4 regions of the Halomonas sp. BC2 genome follow, and region 4 is predicted to be linked to each of the others. Evidence: predicted binding sites of a transcription regulator. Region 4 holds the regulator's gene; each other region holds the start of a gene.
The links. The regulator sigma-54, encoded in region 4, starts transcription at its own class of promoters, with help from an activator protein. The targets are predictions, from matches to a motif close to TGGCACNNNNNTTGCTNT.
Positions count from the first base shown of each region.

Region 1 (4,469 bases), on a different contig from region 4:
TCGCCACCTCTTTCGATGGCTACCCCATGGCCAAGCAGGGTTTGGCGGGCAAGGCGCTGGCCATTGCCGCCTACGCGTCGTTCATTGGCGGCACCGTCTCCATCGTCTTCTTGATGCTGGTGGCGCCGCTGCTTTCCAAAGTGGCGGTCAGCTTTGGGCCTCCCGAATATTTCGCGCTCATGGTGCTGGGCCTGACGGCGGTCGTCTCGCTGTCGGACAAGTCGCTGGTGAAGGGTCTGATTGCGGCGGTGATCGGCGTCATGATCTCGATCGTCGGCATCGACATGCAAACCGGCACCGAGCGCTACACCTTTGGCTCGATTCAACTGCTCGACGGCATCGACTTCCTGGTTGTGGCGCTGGGTATCTTCGCCTTGGCGGAAGTGTTCTACATGCTGCTGCGTGGGGGCGGTGGCAAGGAAGCGCCGCGCAATGCCATTGGCTCGCTCAAGCTGAGCGGCAGTGAAATGAAGCAAATCGCAGGTCCTGTCAGCCGCAGCTCGGTGCTGGGCTTCTTCACCGGCGTACTGCCGGGGGCCGGTGCCACCATTGGTTCTTTCCTGGGCTACAGCATGGAAAAACGCCTGGCCAAGGATGGTGACACCTTCGGCAAGGGCAACATCAAGGGCGTGGCAGCTCCCGAAGCGGCCAACAACGCTGCCTGTACCGGCTCGTTCGTACCGCTGCTGACCCTGGGGGTGCCTGGCTCGGGCACCACGGCGGTGCTGCTGGGTGCGCTGCTGGTCATGGGCGTGACGCCTGGCCCCATGATGCTGGAGCAGCGCCCAGACGTGTTCTGGGGGGTCATTGCCAGTATGTACATTGGTAATATTTTCCTGCTGGTACTCAACCTGCCGCTGATTCCGCTGATCGCCAAAATTCTAGATATGCCGCGTCCGCTGCTGCTCTCGATGATCCTGATCTTCTGCATGATCGGTGTTTACGGCATGAGCTTCAGCGTCTTCGACCTGCTGCTGCTGCTGGGCTTCGGCCTGATCGGCCTGGGCTTGCGGCTGTTCGGCTTCCCCACGGCGCCGCTGATTCTGGCGCTGATCCTGGGCAGCCTGATGGAAGAGTCCATGCGCCGCGCACTGCAGATTTCCGGAGGTGACTGGTCCATCTTCATCGACAAGCCTATTTCACTGTCACTGCTGATCATTGCGGCTCTGTCGCTGGGCATGCCGCTGCTGAAAAAGCGCCGCAAGCAGAAGGCCATGGCCGCCAAATAAGCGATTGTTGCGTGGTGTGATGGAGTGAGTTTTGGCGTTGTCAGCGCCCGGGGGAAACCTCGGGCGCTTTTTTGTGTGCGTGCACCCCTCTTTGGTGCAAGGCGCTTTGCTGGTGCATGACAACTGTGCATGGCGCCTCTCGGCTTGCCCTGAATTAGTGCGTCTGGCGCAATGCGGGTTTTTTTGAGTATCGCTAACTGTCTGATTGTCATTGTCTTAATAGGCTTTGATTCAATCTGGCGCACCCCTTGCAATGTGAAAGGTGGATTAGCCCACGGCGGGTGAATGCCCGCTCTACGCGCCTATAACAAGCCCCTTCCAAGGGGTGCAAGGAGGTTCAAGTGACCACATCGCAACGCAAGACACACCCTCGTACCCTTGGCCGTTTCGCCACGGCCGCCTTGGCCGCCGCCATCATGGGCGCCAGCGCTCAGGCCGTTGCCCAGGACAACGACCCGATCAAGGTGGGTATTCTGCACTCCCTCTCCGGCACCATGGCGATCAGCGAATCGACCCTGAAAGACACCGTCGAAATGCTCATCGACCAGCAGAACGAAGCCGGTGGCCTGTTGGGGCGTCAGTTGGAAGCCGTGGTGGTCGACCCCGCTTCCAACTGGCCGCTATTCGCCGAGCGTGCCCGCGAGCTGCTGGCCCAGCATGAGGTAGACGTGGTGTTCGGTAACTGGACCTCGGTATCCCGCAAGGCGGTACTGCCGGTGTTCGAAGAGCTGAACGGCCTGCTGTTCTACCCGGTACAGTACGAAGGGGAAGAGTCTTCCGAGAACGTCTTCTACACCGGCGCGGCACCCAACCAGCAGGCCATTCCTGCGGTGGAGTATCTGATCAACGAAGTCGGGATCGAGCGTTTCGCGCTGATCGGCACCGACTACGTCTATCCGCGCACCACCAACCGGATTCTGGAAGCCTTCCTGAAGGATGAGCACGGGGTGGCCGAAGAAGACATCATGGTCAACTACACCCCGTTCGGCCATTCGGACTGGCAGAACATCGTCTCTGAAATCCGTCGTTTCGGTGAAGAGGGCAAGCCCACGGCGGTGGTCTCCACCATCAACGGCGATGCCAACGTGCCGTTCTACCGTGAGCTGGCCAACCAGGGGATCGATGCCGCGGATATTCCCGTCATCGCTTTCTCGGTGGGTGAGCAGGAGCTGTCCGGTATCGATACCGGGCCGCTGGTGGGCCACCTGGCCGCCTGGAACTACTTCATGAGCGTGGACACCGACGCCAACTACGACTTCATCGACGCCTGGATCGACTGGACGGGCGATGAAGAAGCGGTCACCAACGACCCCATGGAAGCCCACTACATCGGCTTCAACATGTGGGCCGAAGCGGTGCGTAAGGCGGGTACCACCGATGTGGACGCGGTGAAAGATGCCATCATCGGCGTGACCGTGCCTAACCTTTCCGGTGGCTATGCCGCCATGATGCCCAACCACCACATCACCAAGCCGGTATTGATCGGTGAAGTGCAGGACAACGGCCAGTTCGACATCGTCTGGCAAACGCCGTCCACCGTGGCAGGCGATGCCTGGTCGGATTACCTGCCGGGTTCTCGCGACCTGATTGCTGACTGGCGTGCACCGATGCGCTGCGGCAACTTCAACGTCGCCAACGGCTCGTGCGGTGGCAGCACCGCAGCAGAAGAAGCCGAAGCGGCACTCGCCGAGTAACCCCCCTCCCTTGCCGCGAGCCTTCGCGGCAAGGGAGCACGCTATCTCTCCCCATTGATGATCACCAAAGGAAGAACCCCATGAGGCGTTTCCTTTCTGGGGTGTTGTGTCTGCTGCTGCTCAGCATGGCGACGTTGTCGCAGGCACAAACCCCCACCACACCTTCTGATGACGACGCGGCACTGGCGCTGCTGGAAGCGCTGGACGTGGAGAACTTCCGCGCCAAAGGCGAGGCCATCAACGCCATTGTGCAAAGCGACGACGAACGTGCCCGGGATTGGCTGCAAGCCTTGCTCGATGGCCGCCTGCAGCGCACCAGCGAGGGTCGCTTCGTCGTGGTGTTGAACAACACCGGGCGTGACTGGCCCGTGGCCGATGCCTTGACCGACGAGCCGCTGGGCGAGATGTCCCGCCGCGACCTCAACCGCATCGGCATCAACAACGCCCTGCGTAACCAACTGCGCAGCGCCATCGCCGTGGTCGACCTCTACTCCCCCAACGTGGAACGCCGCCGTACCTCCGCCGAGCGCCTGTTGGGCGAAGTGGACGAGACGCTGGCCGAGCCTCTGGAAGCGCTGATTGCCGAAGAAGAGGATAGCCAGGTGCAGCGCCGGTTAGCGCAGGCACTGGCCATTTATCAAACCGAAGCGGGCCAAATGGAAGGCGTGGAAGCGCTGCGGGGCAGCCTGCATCCGCGTGCCCGTGTGGCCCTCAATCGCGCGGCCAATGGCGATGACCCAGTGGTCGCCGACGCGGCCAGAGAGGCGCTCCTTAGCATCGAACAAAACCTCAAGATCAATCGTGCCCTCGAAACGCTCTACTTTGGCCTGAGCCTGGGGTCGGTACTGGTGCTGGCGGCCATCGGCCTGGCCATCACCTTTGGCGTCATGGGCGTGATCAACATGGCCCACGGCGAGCTGATGATGCTGGGCGCCTATACCACCTGGATGATGCAGCAACTGCTGCCGGGCCAGCCGGGGCTAGCGCTGATTCTTTCCATTCCGGCGGGCTTCATGGTGGCTGCCCTGGTGGGCATTGCCATCGAACGGGGCGTGATCCAGTTCCTCAAGGGCCGCCCGCTGGAAACGCTGCTGGCCACGTTCGGCATCAGCCTGATTCTGCAGCAGCTGGTGCGCACGGTGATCTCTCCGCTCAATCGCACCGTGGTAACGCCCGAATGGATGAGCGGTTCGCTGGTGATCAACGATGCGCTCTCGCTGACTCTCAACCGCATGTTCGTGCTCGGCTTTGCGCTGGTGGTGTTTGCCGGGCTGATGCTGATCATGCGCCGCACGCGGCTGGGGCTCGAAGTGCGCGCCGTGACCCAGAACCGCGCCATGGCACGCTCCATGGGCATCCGGGCCACTCGGGTGGACATCATGACCTTCGCGCTGGGTTCCGGCGTAGCGGGGCTGGCCGGTGTGGCGCTGTCGCAGCTCACCAACGTCGGCCCCAACCTGGGCCAGAACTACATCATCGACTCGTTCATGGTGGTGGTGTTCGGTGGCGTGGGTAACCTGTGGGGCACGCTGGTGGCGGGGCTTTC
Region 1 covers NZ_LFGT01000004.1:92,902-97,370, forward strand. Annotated here, with positions in the region: gene B7L71_RS03040 (tripartite tricarboxylate transporter permease) at 1-1,229, shown strand, start outside; gene urtA (urea ABC transporter substrate-binding protein) at 1,571-2,923, shown strand; gene urtB (urea ABC transporter permease subunit UrtB) at 3,004-4,469, shown strand, end outside.
Region 1: the regulator sigma-54 is predicted to act here: its motif matches at 1,467-1,484, upstream of urtA (urea ABC transporter substrate-binding protein).

Region 2 (4,469 bases), on a different contig from region 4:
GACCAGCAGACTGATGGTCAGATAAACCGCCATGGTCATGGCAATGACCTCGATGGCTTGGCCTGTCTGGTTCAGCGTGGTGCCCGCAAAGACCGAAACGAGGTCCGGGTAGCCAATGGCGGTGGCCAGCGACGAGTTCTTGATCAGGTTGAGGTACTGGCTGGTGAGCGGGGGAATGATGACCCGCAGTGCCTGCGGAATGACCACCAGACGCAGCACCAGGTTACGCGGCAGGCTCAGCGCTTGTGCGGCCTCGGTTTGGCCATGGGAAATGGCTTGAATGCCGGAGCGCACGATTTCGGCAATGAACGCCGCCGTATAAATCGAAAGCGCGAACCACAGCGCCAGGAACTCGGGAATGACGGTGACACCGCCGCGGAAGTTGAAACCGCGCAGCTCGGGGACATCCCAGGTGATCGGCACACCGGTGGCAAACATCACCAGCAGGGGCAGGCCGAAAATCATCGCGAAGGAGATCCAGTAGGCTGGCAGGCGCTGCCCCGTGGCCTCCTGACGGCGCTTGTTCCAGATCACCAGTGCAATGCTGGCGATGATCGCCGCAATGAAGGTGACCGGAATCAGCCCGAACCCGGACTCGAATAACGGCTCGGGAAGATACAGACCGCGCACGTTGAGAAAGATGACCTCACCGAACGCCAGGCTGTCACGGGCGCTGGGCAGCGTACGCAATACGGCAAAGTACCAGAAGAAAATCTGCAGCAGCAGCGGGATATTACGGAAGGTTTCGATATAGGCCGTGGCCAGCCGCGCGATCAACCAGTTGGGTGACAGGCGGGCGATCCCGACGATGAAGCCAACGATGGTGGCGGCAATGACCCCCAGTGCACCCACCAACAGGGTATTCAGCAGGCCCACGAAGAAAGTGCGGCCATAGGTGCTTTGGGAGGAGTAGTCGATCAGACTTTGAACGATCCCGAAGCCTGCGGTGTTGTTAAGAAAACCGAACCCGGTAGTGATCCCGCGAGAGGACAGGTTGTCTTGAACATTACCGACGATATAGAACAGGAACGCAATAACGGCTGCAATGAGTAGAAACTGAAAGATCAGCGCACGCTTTGCGCGGTCTCGCCAGAACGGAGGCTTTTGGCCAACGGGGCGAGCGTTAGGTCTTACGGACATGGATGGCGTCTCCGCTACACGGAAGGTCAATCAAATGGCCCGCCGGTACCCTTGAGTGATGCTGGCAAGGGACGGCGGGCCGGGGTCAAGCGAGACGCTTAGCGAATCGGCGGTGCGTACTGGAAGCCACCCTGGTTCCACAGAGCGTTGACGCCCCGTTCGATTTCCAGCGGTGAATCCATGCCGACGTTACGTTCGAAGCTTTCTCCGTAGTTACCTACCTGGCTCAGGATGTTGTAGGCCCACTCGGCATCCAGACCCATGCCTTCACCGTAGTTGCCGTCCTGACCCAGCAGGCGAGCCACGTCCGGGTTATCGGAATCGCGCATCTCTTCAGCGTTTTCGCTGGTCACACCGTACTCTTCACCGTTGAGCATGGCGAACAGCGACCACTTGACGATGTTGAACCACTGGTCGTCACCCTGACGTACCACGGGGCCCAGCGGCTCCTTGGAGATGACGTCGGGCAGGATCATGGCGGCAGACGGGTCGTCCAGCTGAATACGCAGCGCGGCCAGCTGAGAGGTGTCAGAGGTCAGAACGTCACAACGGCCTGTCTGGAAACCACCGACGGTTTGCTCGGACGTATCGAAAACGATGGGGTCGAATTCCATACCGTTAGCGCGGAAGTAGTCCGCCAGGTTCAGCTCGGTGGTGGTACCGGACTGGATACAGATGGCGGCACCATCCAGCTCGGAGGCGTTGGAGATGCCCAGGTCGGTGGAGACCATGAAGCCTTGGCCGTCGTAGAAGTTGACGCCGGTGAAGTTGAGACCCAGCGTGGTATCGCGGGTGGTGGTCCAGGTGGTGTTACGGGACAGAACATCGACTTCGCCAGACTGCAGTGCGGTAAAGCGCTCGACGGCGTTCAGGGAGATATAGTTAACGGCGTCGGCATCGCCCAGTACGGCAGCGGCGACGGCACGACATACGTCAACATCGAGACCTTGCCATTCGCCGCTATCGTCCGGCGCGGAAAAACCTGGCAAGCCATCACTAACGCCACACTGTACGGCACCGCGAGAGCGAGTTTCTTCTAATGTGTTCGCCTGCGCGGTAGCGATACCGGCCAGCGTAATTGCACCCGCAGAGGCAAGCAGTACCAGGTGTTTCTTGTGTTAACCATGTGTGTTCCCCTTCCTCGATTTAATGATGTTATGCATGTCGATGCATGCCTAAAAGCTAGCAAGGAAGGTGCCAAAAAAGATATGTCGGCAAATTCAGCGGTTTTCAACGTAAAATCAGCGAATTTAACGAAAGTATTGGTGCAAAAAAGTGCTCCAGCGGCTACGCGATGCTCCGTTTTGGTGCGTAGCCGCTGGCGCGGGGAGAAAGCTACTGACGTTCGCCGATCAGCGAATCGGCGGGGCGTACTGAATGCCGCCGTCTTTCCATAGCCCGTTGAGGCCTCTGGCAATGTTGAAGTCCGACCCTGTGCCGACATTGCGGTCATAAACGTCCGCGTAATTACCTACCTGCTTGACGATCTGGTAGGCCCAGTCGGCGCTGATGCCCATGGGGCTGCCGAAATCGCCATCCTGGCCCAGCAGGCGCTGTACGTCAGGGTTGTCGCTGTCGAGCTGCTCGTCCACGTTCGCCTGGGTGACTTCCAGCTCTTCGGCATTGAGCATGGCAAACAGCGTCCATTTGACGATGTTGAACCACTGGTCATCGCCCTGGCGCACGGCGGGACCTAGCGGCTCCTTGGAGATGATCTCGGGCAGCACCACGGCCATGTCGGGGTCGGCCAGCTGCATCCGCTGGGCATAGAGCTGCGAGGCATCGGAGCTCAGCACGTCGCAGCGGCCTACTTCGAACCCGGCAATCGACTGCTCGGGAGAGTCGAAGACCACGGCATCATAGGTCATGCCGTGAACCCTGAAGTAATCGGACAGGTTCAGTTCGCTGGTGGTGCCCGATTGGGTGCATACCGCGGCGCCGTCCAGCTCCTTGGCACTCTGTACGTTCAGGTCGCTGGCGACCATGAAGGCCTGGCCGTCGTAATAGCTGACGCCGGTAAAGTGCATGCCCAGCGTGGTATCGCGGCTGGAGGTCCAGGTGGTGGTGCGCGACAGCACGTCCACTTCACCGGACTGAAGGGCCGTGAAGCGCTCCACGGAGTCCAGCGGCACGAAGTCCACCTTGTTGGCATCGCCTAGCGCGGCGGCGGCAATGGCGCGGCAGATGTCGGTATCCAGGCCCCGGTACTGGTCGTCGTCATCCAGTGACGAGAAACCGGGCTGGGCGGCATTCACGCCGCAACGCAGGCTATCGCGATTCTGGACGGTGTCCAGCGTGCTGGCCATGGCGATGGCCGGTGCCAACAGGCTGGCCCCTACTCCCAACCAACGAACACTCTTCATGTGTGATTCCTTGACGTCGAAGCGCGCCGATCTGCGCGCATAAAAAAAGCCGAGCAGCGCCCGGCTTTTCCACTAACGATGCCCGCTCTCACGCAAAGGCTTTGCGCATGAAGGGGGGCAGCGCCAGGGCTCCACGATGGGCCTCTGCTGTATAGTACTGTAGCGGCATTTCGTGGCTGGCGGCAGCTTCTTCGCGGAAGCTTTCAACGCTGGTGCCTTTACCTGCCAACGTCACGCTCCACCAGCCGGAGGGGTAGACCGGTTGGGGGAAGGGCAAGGTGGCCACGCTGTCGAAGCCCGCTTCGCGCATGTCGTTGCGCAGTTCGCGAATGATCGAACCGCTATGGTAAAGCGGCGACTCGCTCTGCTGCACCATCACTCCGCCACTTTTCAGAATACGGTGGCAGCGTTTCAGGAAGTCGGTCTTGAACAGGCCTTCGGCCGGGCCGACCGGGTCGGTGGAGTCGATGATCAGCAGGTCGATGCTCTCATCGGCCGCGTCGTCGACCCACTTCACGCCGTCGGCAAACAGCAGCTCGGCGCGGGGGTCGCCGTTGGCTTCCACGAGTTCGGGGAAAAAGCGCTCGGCGGCCTTGGTGACTTCCTCGTCGATATCGATCTGGGTGACCTTCTCGACGCCCGGATGGCGCAGCACTTCTTTCAAGGTGCCGCAGTCGCCGCCACCAATGATGACCACGCGCTTGGGGTCCTGATGGGTGAACAGCGCCGGGTGGGCGATCATTTCGTGATACAGGAAGTTGTCGCGGTCGGTGAGCATCACGCAGCCGTCCAGCACCATCAGGTTGCCGTAAGTCTCGGTGGCGTACACTTCCAGGTGCTGGTAGGGGCTTTGCACATCCAGCAGTTTTTCAGAAACTTTCAGCGAGAAAGCGCTGCCGTGGCTATCAAAGACTTCGGTAAACCACTGGTCGTCGCGTAGGTCGCTCATTGCTTGGCTCCTGGGCA
Region 2 covers NZ_LFGT01000004.1:62,929-67,397, forward strand. Annotated here, with positions in the region: gene B7L71_RS02895 (amino acid ABC transporter permease) at 1-1,140, opposite strand, end outside; gene B7L71_RS02900 (amino acid ABC transporter substrate-binding protein) at 1,239-2,246, opposite strand; gene B7L71_RS02905 (amino acid ABC transporter substrate-binding protein) at 2,493-3,503, opposite strand; gene speE (polyamine aminopropyltransferase) at 3,592-4,452, opposite strand; gene hemE (uroporphyrinogen decarboxylase) at 4,449-4,469, opposite strand, start outside.
Region 2: the regulator sigma-54 is predicted to act here: its motif matches at 2,323-2,340, upstream of B7L71_RS02900 (amino acid ABC transporter substrate-binding protein).

Region 3 (4,469 bases), on a different contig from region 4:
CAGCGCCGCGTTCTGCTGGGTGACCTCATCCATCTGGGCGATGGCCTGATTGACCTGCTCGATGCCCGCGCTCTGCTCCTGGGAGGCTGCCGATATTTCATCCATGATGTCGGTGACCCGGCGTACCGACCCGACGACTTCCCGCATGGTGGCACCGGCTTTTTCTACCAGTTGAGAGCCTTCATTGACCTGCGCCGTGGAAGCATCGATCAATCGCTTGATCTCCTTGGCCGCCTCGGCACTGCGGCTGGCCAGGTTGCGTACTTCGCTGGCGACGACCGCGAAACCGCGCCCCTGCTCGCCTGCCCGGGCAGCCTCGACCGAGGCATTGAGCGCCAGAATATTGGTCTGGAAGGCAATCGAGTCGATCACGTTGATGATATCGGCCACCTGCTGGGAGCTCGAAGAAATCCCGTGCATGGTCGAGATGACCTGCTCGACCACGTCGCCGCCCTCTACCGCCTTACCCGAAGCATCGTTGGCCAGGGTGCTGGCCTGATGTGCGTTATCGGCGTTCTGCTTCACGGTTTGGGTCAACTGCTCCATGCTGGCAGCGGTTTCCTGCAAGGAAGCCGCCTGCTGCTCGGTGCGCGACGATAAATCCGCGTTGCCCCCGGCAATTTCTCGTGCGCCGATGTAGATCGAGCCGCTGCTGTCGCGCACGGTCGCTACCGTGGCCGCCAAGCCACTCTGCATGCGCTGCATGGCGCTGAACAGCTTGCCAATTTCATTGCTTCCGCGCAGGTCCACGCGGGATGACAGATCGTTTTCGGCAATACGCTCGAAATGCACCACGGCTTCATCCAGGGGCTTGACGATGGACCCCACCATGGCCATGCGCACCAGCACGATAATGAACAGCGCAGCCACGATCACAGCAATATCAATATAACCAAATACTTGCATATCGCGCTCGTAATGGTCGATCAACTGATCCGCATACTCGGCCAGATAGCCGTTAAAGGCCATGCTAGTCGTAACAAACGATTGATTAAGCGGAATAATGGCTAAACGCACCGCGTTTAGCTGTGCCTCATTACCCGCTGTTACCGCCGCCTCCATGGGAATCAAGCCTTCCTGCATCACCGCGTAAAAGGCGGTAATCACAGCCTCGGCCAACTCGTTGTTCATACCACGTGGGTCGGAGGCTTCAAATTCGGAGAAGTAACTCTGAGCAGATTGTTGAAACGTTTCGGCCTCGACCAGATAGGTTTGCGCCTGCTGATGCTGACCATCTTCGGAAGCCACGACACTGTTCAAATACGCCAACTGGGCAAAACCTACTGAGCGCTGAGTACGCGCCAGGGGCAACATCTGATGCATCGACAGCTCATCCATGGCTTCTAATGAATGCCCTCCTTTATTTCCCGCTAAATGACCAAGAACAGCAATGGTCATGATCAACAAAGAAAAAATAGCCAACGTGAACGTCAGACTTGTTTTTACCGAGATATTTGCCAGCAATCGCTTCATACCACCCCCCTACCGACAAAGCGTCGTTTGCCAGTCCATTAGAGAGCGTCTTTTCTTTAATATAGTGCTCGCTACGCAAGCCTCAATGTGTGGATGGCATTCTATGGAAGGTAACTAATGAGACAATAGAGTTCACATTGTTTGACGTTATTGATAACTTGCTAACAGTCCTGCTTCTTTTTCGTGCAGCTTCGCTAAAACTGCACCATTTCTACGCTGCACCGCATCATCCCTGCCTCCTTCGAGAACAAGACGTCCCTTCGACTCTTATGACTAACCTTTTGAAAAGCTGATGTTTCGCAAAAACGACTAAGCCATTTGGCATGTTAGCTGCACAAGACAAGGGGATAGCAAACTGGGCCAACGTGGGCCTGGCGATAAAAAAGACGATCAACAGACAACGGCGTCTGCAACAGCTCCTCAACGGGGGCTGATTGCAGGCGCCGTTTTTGTCTCCAAAAGGCAGGAACCGTGTCATGCGTAAAAAAATCTCTTCGTCCCACTCACCGGAACGTCGTCACTTTCTCAAAAGCTCCGCCGCCGTGGTGGGAGGCTCTGCCGTGCTCAGCAGCCTGCCCATGAGCTGGGCTTTTGCCAACGGCGCTTTGGAAACCACGTCGGCCAAACTCGGTTTCATTGCGCTGACGGATGCAGCGCCGCTGTTCGTGGCCGATGAAAAAGGATTTTTTGCCAAGCACGGTATGACCGATGTGGAGGTCCTCAAGCAGTCTTCCTGGGGTACCACCCGAGACAACCTGGTACTGGGTTCACAGCGTAACGGGATCGATGGCGCGCACATCCTGACGCCCATGCCTTACCTGATCGCCAGCGGTGCCATGACCCCCAACAACATTCCCGTGCCGATGAGCATTCTGGCGCGCCTCAATCTCAACGGGCAGTGCATCTCGGTGGGCGATGAGTACGCCGACCTCAAGGTCGCGCTGGATACCCGTGAGTTTGCCCAAGCTCTGGCGGAAAAGCGCAGCGGAGGCAGCGAAGTCAGCGCTGCCATGACCTTCCCCGGCGGCACCCACGACATGTGGATTCGCTACTGGATGGCCGCCGGGGGCATCGACCCCAACCGCGACATCTCCACCATTACCATCCCGCCGGCCCAGATGGTGGCCAACATGCGGGTGGGCAGTATGGACACCTTCTGTGTGTGCGAGCCCTGGAACCAGCAGTTGATCAACCAGGGCATCGGCTATACCGCCAATACCACCGGCGAGCTGTGGAACGACCACCCGGAAAAAGCCTTCGCCATGCGCAGCGACTACGTAGAAGCCCACCCCAACGCTACCAAAGCGCTGCTGATGGCCATCATGGAAGCTCAAATGTGGTGCGAAGACCCAGCCAACCACGAGGAGATGGCCCAGATCTGCTCACGCCGCCGCTGGATTCATGCGCCTTATGCCGACCTCATCGACCGTATTCAGGGCAACTTCGATTACGGCACCGGGCGCGTCGTGGAAAACCATCCGCACATGATGCGCTACTGGGACAAGCACGCCTCCTACCCCTTCAAGAGCCACGACCTGTGGTTCCTGACCGAGAACAAGCGCTGGGGCTACTTGCCGCAGGACTTCGATAGCGCGGCCTTGATCGAGCAGGTCAACCGCGAAGACCTGTGGCGAGAAGCTGCTCACGCCCTTGGCGTGGCCTCGGCAGACATTCCGGACTCCACCTCTCGCGGCGTCGAAACGCTGTTCGACGGCAAGGTCTTCGACCCGGAAAACCCGCAAGCCTACCTCGATAGCCTGGAGATCAAGGCGCTGGCCTGAGCCAGGCAGCCTGGGAGAGCCTCATGACGACTTCATCAAGAGCCAATACGCTGTCTACCTCCATGCCAGGCGTGCACCCTGTGCTGCTACGCCTGCGCGATACCCTGGTCAAGAACGTGCTGCCGCCGGTGGTCGTGCTGGCCATTCTGATCGGCCTGTGGGAAGCGCTGTGCTCCCATCCTGGCGCGGCGCTGCCGCCGCCCTCGCAGGTGCTCAACGATACCTGGGAGCTGATCATTCATCCCTTCTACGACTACGGCGGCAACGACAAGGGCATGGGCTGGCAGATTCTGGCCAGCCTGGAACGCGTGGCCTATGGCTACCTGCTGGCGGTGGTGGTAGGTATCAGCCTGGGCGTGCTGGTGGGCCAATCGACCTGGGCCCTGCGTGGCCTCGACCCCGTGTTTCAGGTGCTGCGCACCGTGCCTCCGCTGGCCTGGCTGCCGATTTCACTGGCCGGGTTTCAGGACAGCACCCCTTCGGCCATTTTCGTGATCTTCATCACCGCCATCTGGCCCATCATCATCAACACCTCAGTGGGGGTGCGTAATATCCCCGAGGATTACCGCAACGTGGCCCGAGTGATTCGCCTCAACGGCATGGAGTATTTCACCCGCATCATGCTGCCCGCCGCCGCACCCTATATCTTTTCGGGCCTGCGCATTGGGGTAGGGCTTTCCTGGCTGGCCATCGTGGCCGCCGAGATGCTGATTGGCGGCGTGGGCATCGGCTTTTTCATCTGGGACGCCTGGAATGCCTCCATGCTCAGCGACATCGTGCTGGCACTCATCTATGTGGGCATCGTGGGCTTCATTCTTGACCGCATCGTGGCCTTCATCGGCCAGTGCGTGACCCGTGGCACCACCCAAAGCTAACCCAGGAGATTGGATCATGGCTTCACACTATTTAAGCGTCGAGCAGGTGGACATGACCTTTGCCACCAAAGGTGCCACTACCAACGTGCTCAAGGAGATCGACCTGGGCGTCGCCAAGGGTGAGTACATCTCGATCATTGGCCATTCGGGCTGCGGCAAGTCGACCCTGCTCAACATCATCGCCGGGCTCACCTCCTCGACCTCTGGCGCGGTCATCCTGGATGGCAAGGAGGTCAATGCGCCAGGCCCCGACCGCAGCGTGGTCTTCCAAAACCACTCGTTACTGCCTTGGCTCACGGTGTACGAGAACGTGGCGCTGGCGGTGAACAAGACCTTTGCC
Region 3 covers NZ_LFGT01000023.1:78,446-82,914, forward strand. Annotated here, with positions in the region: partial or broken gene B7L71_RS14085 (methyl-accepting chemotaxis protein) at 1-1,473, opposite strand, end outside; gene B7L71_RS14090 (CmpA/NrtA family ABC transporter substrate-binding protein) at 1,950-3,254, shown strand; gene ntrB (nitrate ABC transporter permease) at 3,278-4,129, shown strand; gene B7L71_RS14100 (ABC transporter ATP-binding protein) at 4,146-4,469, shown strand, end outside.
Region 3: the regulator sigma-54 is predicted to act here: its motif matches at 1,793-1,810, upstream of B7L71_RS14090 (CmpA/NrtA family ABC transporter substrate-binding protein).

Region 4 (4,469 bases):
CCCTGGACGTGGACGGCGTGCTGACCGATGGTCGCCTTTACTTCCAGGCCGACGGCGTCGAAATCAAGGCCTTTCATACCCAGGATGGCCACGGCTTGAAGCTGCTCAAGCGCGTCGGCATCCATGTCGCGCTGATTACCGGCCGTGACTCGCCCATGGTGAGCCAGCGCGCCGCAGCGCTGGGCATCAGCCATGTTCATCAAGGCTGTGAAGACAAGCTCGCCACCCTGCGTGGGCTCTGCCAGCGGCTCGGTATCACCCTGGAGCAGGTCGCCTTCTGCGGCGATGACCTCCCGGACCTGGCGCCGATCAAACGCTCGGGCATCGGCATCACCGTCCCCAACGCACCGGACTACATGCATACCCACGCCGACTGGATTACCGACCGTCTGGGCGGACATGGCGCCGTTCGCGAAATTTGCGACACGCTGCTGACCAGCCAGGGGCACTGGGACGCCGTGCTCGACACTTACCTACACGGCTCCACCTGAATGGGCATCAGGGTGAAAAAGCGCGTCTGGCTGACGGGGCTGGTCATCACCCTGGGGGGACTGCTGGTTTGGCTGGACCCCCGCGCGCCCCAGCAGCGCGAGGTAGATCCTGAGGCCCAGGCCCAAGAGCCCGGACACGTGCTGGAAAATGCCGAAATCACCCTGTTCGGTGAAGACGGCACGCTTCAGCAATCCTTGGTGGCACCGCGTCTGGTACATACCCCGCAGGCGGCCATGACCCACGTCACGTCACCACGCGCCACCCTGTTCGACAGCGAGCAGCGTGAATGGCTGGCCATTGCCGACACCGGCACCTTGAACATGGACTCCCAGGCGCTGACCCTGGCCGGATCCGCGCGCCTGCTGGCGCCGGACGAAGGCTGGCAGCTGGATACCGACCTGCTGCACTATGATGGACTGGAGCGTCATGCCTGGAGCGACACCCCTGTGGTGCTGCAGCAGCCACCTCAACGCATCGAAGCCTCACGCATGGATGTCTGGCTGGACGACAGCCGTGTCAGTTTGATCGATAACGTGCGCGGCGTGCATCCGCCCGCCCCCCAATCTTCTCAGGAGTCGCCATGAACGCCCTGCTTCGTACGGCACTGTTCGCCCTTGCCGTTCCCATGGTGGTAGGCGTACTGCCTGCCGCCGCTCAACAACAGGCCCCCGTTGAAGTGGAAGCCGACCGCCTGGACCTGGACCAACGTGCGGGCACGGCGGTCTATACCGGCAACGTCGACATTCGCCAAGGTGAAATGCAGCTGCGCGGAGAGCGTGTCGAAATTCATCGCAACGAGGCGGGCGAGCTCTCCCGGGCCGTCGCCACGGGCGAGCGTGCCTACCTGCGCAACCAGCTGGAAGACCAGACGACGCCCATGGAAGGCTGGGCGCGGCGCATCGTCTACCATGTGTCCGAGCGGCGTGTAGAGCTGATCGACCAGGCCGAACTGACCCAGCAAGGGGATCGCTTCCAGGGTGGACGGCTCGAATACTTCATTGACCGCGGGGTGGTCCAAGCACGCTCCGATGTCAGCGGCAGCGCACCGCAACGCATCCGCATGACCTTACAGCCCGAGCAATAGAGAGAGCCCCTCGTGACAGCCATCAGCCCCGACACTGCAGCGGTCAAGACGCTCCATGCACAGCATCTGGCCAAGAGTTACAAGCGCCGCCGCGTGGTCAAGGATATCAACCTGGAAATTGCCCAAGGCAGTGTCGTTGGCCTGCTAGGCCCCAACGGCGCAGGCAAGACCACCTCGTTCTACATGATCGTCGGCCTGGTGAAGGCCGATGCTGGCAAAGTGGGCATCGACGATCTCGACCTGACCCGGGCGCCGATGCATGAGCGTGCCCTGGCAGGCATCGGCTACCTGCCTCAGGAAGCATCGATCTTTCGCAAACTGTCGGTGGCCGACAATATCATGGCCATTCTGGAAACGCGTCGTGAGCTGGACCGCAGCAGCCGAGAAGCCAAGCTCGAATCTCTGCTGGAAGATTTTCACATCACCCACATTCGCGACAACCTGGGCATGAGCCTCTCGGGCGGCGAGCGGCGGCGGGTGGAAATCGCTCGCTCGCTGGCCACCGAACCTGCCTTCATTCTGCTGGATGAACCATTTGCCGGCGTCGACCCCATTTCCGTGGGCGATATCAAATCGATCATACGCGCCCTCAAGAAGCGTCATATTGGCGTCCTCATCACCGACCACAACGTGCGTGAAACTCTGGATATCTGCGATATTGCCTACATTGTTGGCGACGGACACATCATCGCCAGTGGAAACCCCCAGGAAATCCTCAATAACCAGAAGGTACGCGACGTCTATCTGGGCGCCGACTTCCGGCTTTAAACAATGGCCCACGAAGACATTTTATTTAGTGGCATGCTTATTGCACTTGCACCAAACGGAGACTCGCTCTAGGGTGGAGCTTTCTGATTAACGAGTGGTTCTCAGATGGTCATGAAAGCTTCTCTTCAACTGCGCATCGGCACACAGCTGACCATGACACCTCAGCTGCAGCAGGCCATTGCGCTGCTTCAGCTATCGACGCTGGACCTTCGTCAAGAAATTCAGCAGGCGCTGGATGCCAACCCCATGCTCGAGCAGGAAGATGAGTTTGGCGAACAGGCCGTCAGCGAGCCTCAGGAAGCCGAGTGGGCAGACAGCATCCCCAGCGAGCTTTCCGTAGACAGCGACTGGTCCGACACGTATCAGGACATGGGGAGCATGGGCGGCAGCAGCGAAGGCCCGGACTTCGAGCGTCAGGCGGCGGGGCAGAGCCTGCACGGTCACCTGCTTTGGCAATTGGCCATGACCGACTTCTCCTCCCGTGAACATGCCATCGCCGAAAGCCTCATCGATGCGCTGGATGCCAACGGCTACCTGACCCAGCCTCTCAACGACATTCGCGAGGGGCTCAAGGCACAAGGCCACGACGGCCTGAGCCAGCGCGAGGTCGAAAACACCCTGCTGCGCCTTCAGCAGTTCGAACCCACCGGAGTATTTGCCCGTGACCTGCGGGAGTGCCTGATGCTGCAGCTGGCCTCGCTGCCCGAAGACACCCCGCTGCTGATGCCTGCCAAACGCCTGGTACGCCAGTTTCTCGAAGCCCTTGGCAAGGACGACATGCGCTTGCTGAAGCGACGCCTGAGCCTCGACGACGAGCAGTTGGACGATGTCATCCGTTTAATTCGCAGCCTTGACCCCAGGCCTGGAAGCGCCTATGGCATCACCGACGACAGCTATGTCACGCCAGATCTGGTGGTACGCCACGATCACGAGGGCTGGCACCTGGAACTCAACCCGGAAGCGCTGCCCCGACTGCGTATTCAGCCCGACTACGCCAGCCTGATCAAACGCGCCGACAAGAGCCAGGACAACCAGTTTCTGAAAGAGCATCTCCAGGAGGCTCGCTGGCTGATCAAAAGCCTTTCGAGCCGCAACGACACCCTGCTGCGCGTGGGGCGCGAGATCATTGCTCGGCAGATCGGCTTTCTGGAGCATGGCGAAGAAGCCATGAAACCACTGATTCTGGCCGATATCGCCGAAGCGGTGGAGATGCATGAATCGACCATCTCGCGGGTCACTACCCAGAAATACATTCATACCCCGCGCGGGGTGTTCGAGCTCAAGTACTTCTTCTCCAGCCAAGTCAGCGGCCAGGAAGGTGGCGACAGCCATTCCAGCACGGCCATTCGAGCACGCATCAAGAAACTGATTCAGGACGAGCCTCCGGGCAAGCCACTCTCCGACAGCCGTCTGGTCACCCTGCTGGAAGCGGGCGGCATCACCGTGGCCCGCCGCACCGTGGCCAAGTACCGTGAGTCGATGGGTATACCTTCGTCGAGTGAGCGCCGTCGTTTACGCTAGTTAAACGCTCTCGCCCAACAAACTCTCGACGAGGGCTTTGCAATGGCCCAAAAAGGGTTACAATCGAAGTACAGTCCGATGGATAAGGAGCACGTCAATGCAAGTAAACATCACTGGTCATCACGTTGAACTGACTGACGCCTTGCGTGACTACGTAAACGAAAAGCTGGAACGCGTTGAGCGTCACTACGACAACATCACGACCGTCCAGGTCACCTTATCTGTCGAAAAGGAGCGCCAGCAAGCGGCTTGCACGCTGCATGCCGCAGGAGCAGACCTGCATGCGGAAGCGCAGGATAATGACATGTACGCGGCCATTGACGCCCTGGCGGACAAAATCGACCGTCAGCTGGTAAAACACAAGGAAAAAGCACAAGCCCGCGCCCAAGGCGCTGGCGTGCGTTAAACCGATGACGTTGGAAACCATACTCCCCCCGGAGCGCGTGCTGTACGACGTGCCCGGGGGCAGCAAAAAAAGGGTGCTGGAGTTTTTCAGCACCTTTATCGCTCAGAACACGCCCAGCCTGGACAGTCAGGAAGTCTTCAGTCGCCTGATTGGCCGTGAACGGCTGGGCAGCACTGGTATCGGCAATGGCGTAGCCAT
Region 4 covers NZ_LFGT01000009.1:183,162-187,630, reverse strand. Annotated here, with positions in the region: gene B7L71_RS07275 (KdsC family phosphatase) at 1-491, shown strand, start outside; gene lptC (LPS export ABC transporter periplasmic protein LptC) at 492-1,076, shown strand; gene lptA (lipopolysaccharide transport periplasmic protein LptA) at 1,073-1,576, shown strand; gene lptB (LPS export ABC transporter ATP-binding protein) at 1,598-2,344, shown strand; gene B7L71_RS07255 (RNA polymerase factor sigma-54) at 2,450-3,865, shown strand; gene hpf (ribosome hibernation-promoting factor, HPF/YfiA family) at 3,963-4,271, shown strand; gene ptsN (PTS IIA-like nitrogen regulatory protein PtsN) at 4,276-4,469, shown strand, end outside.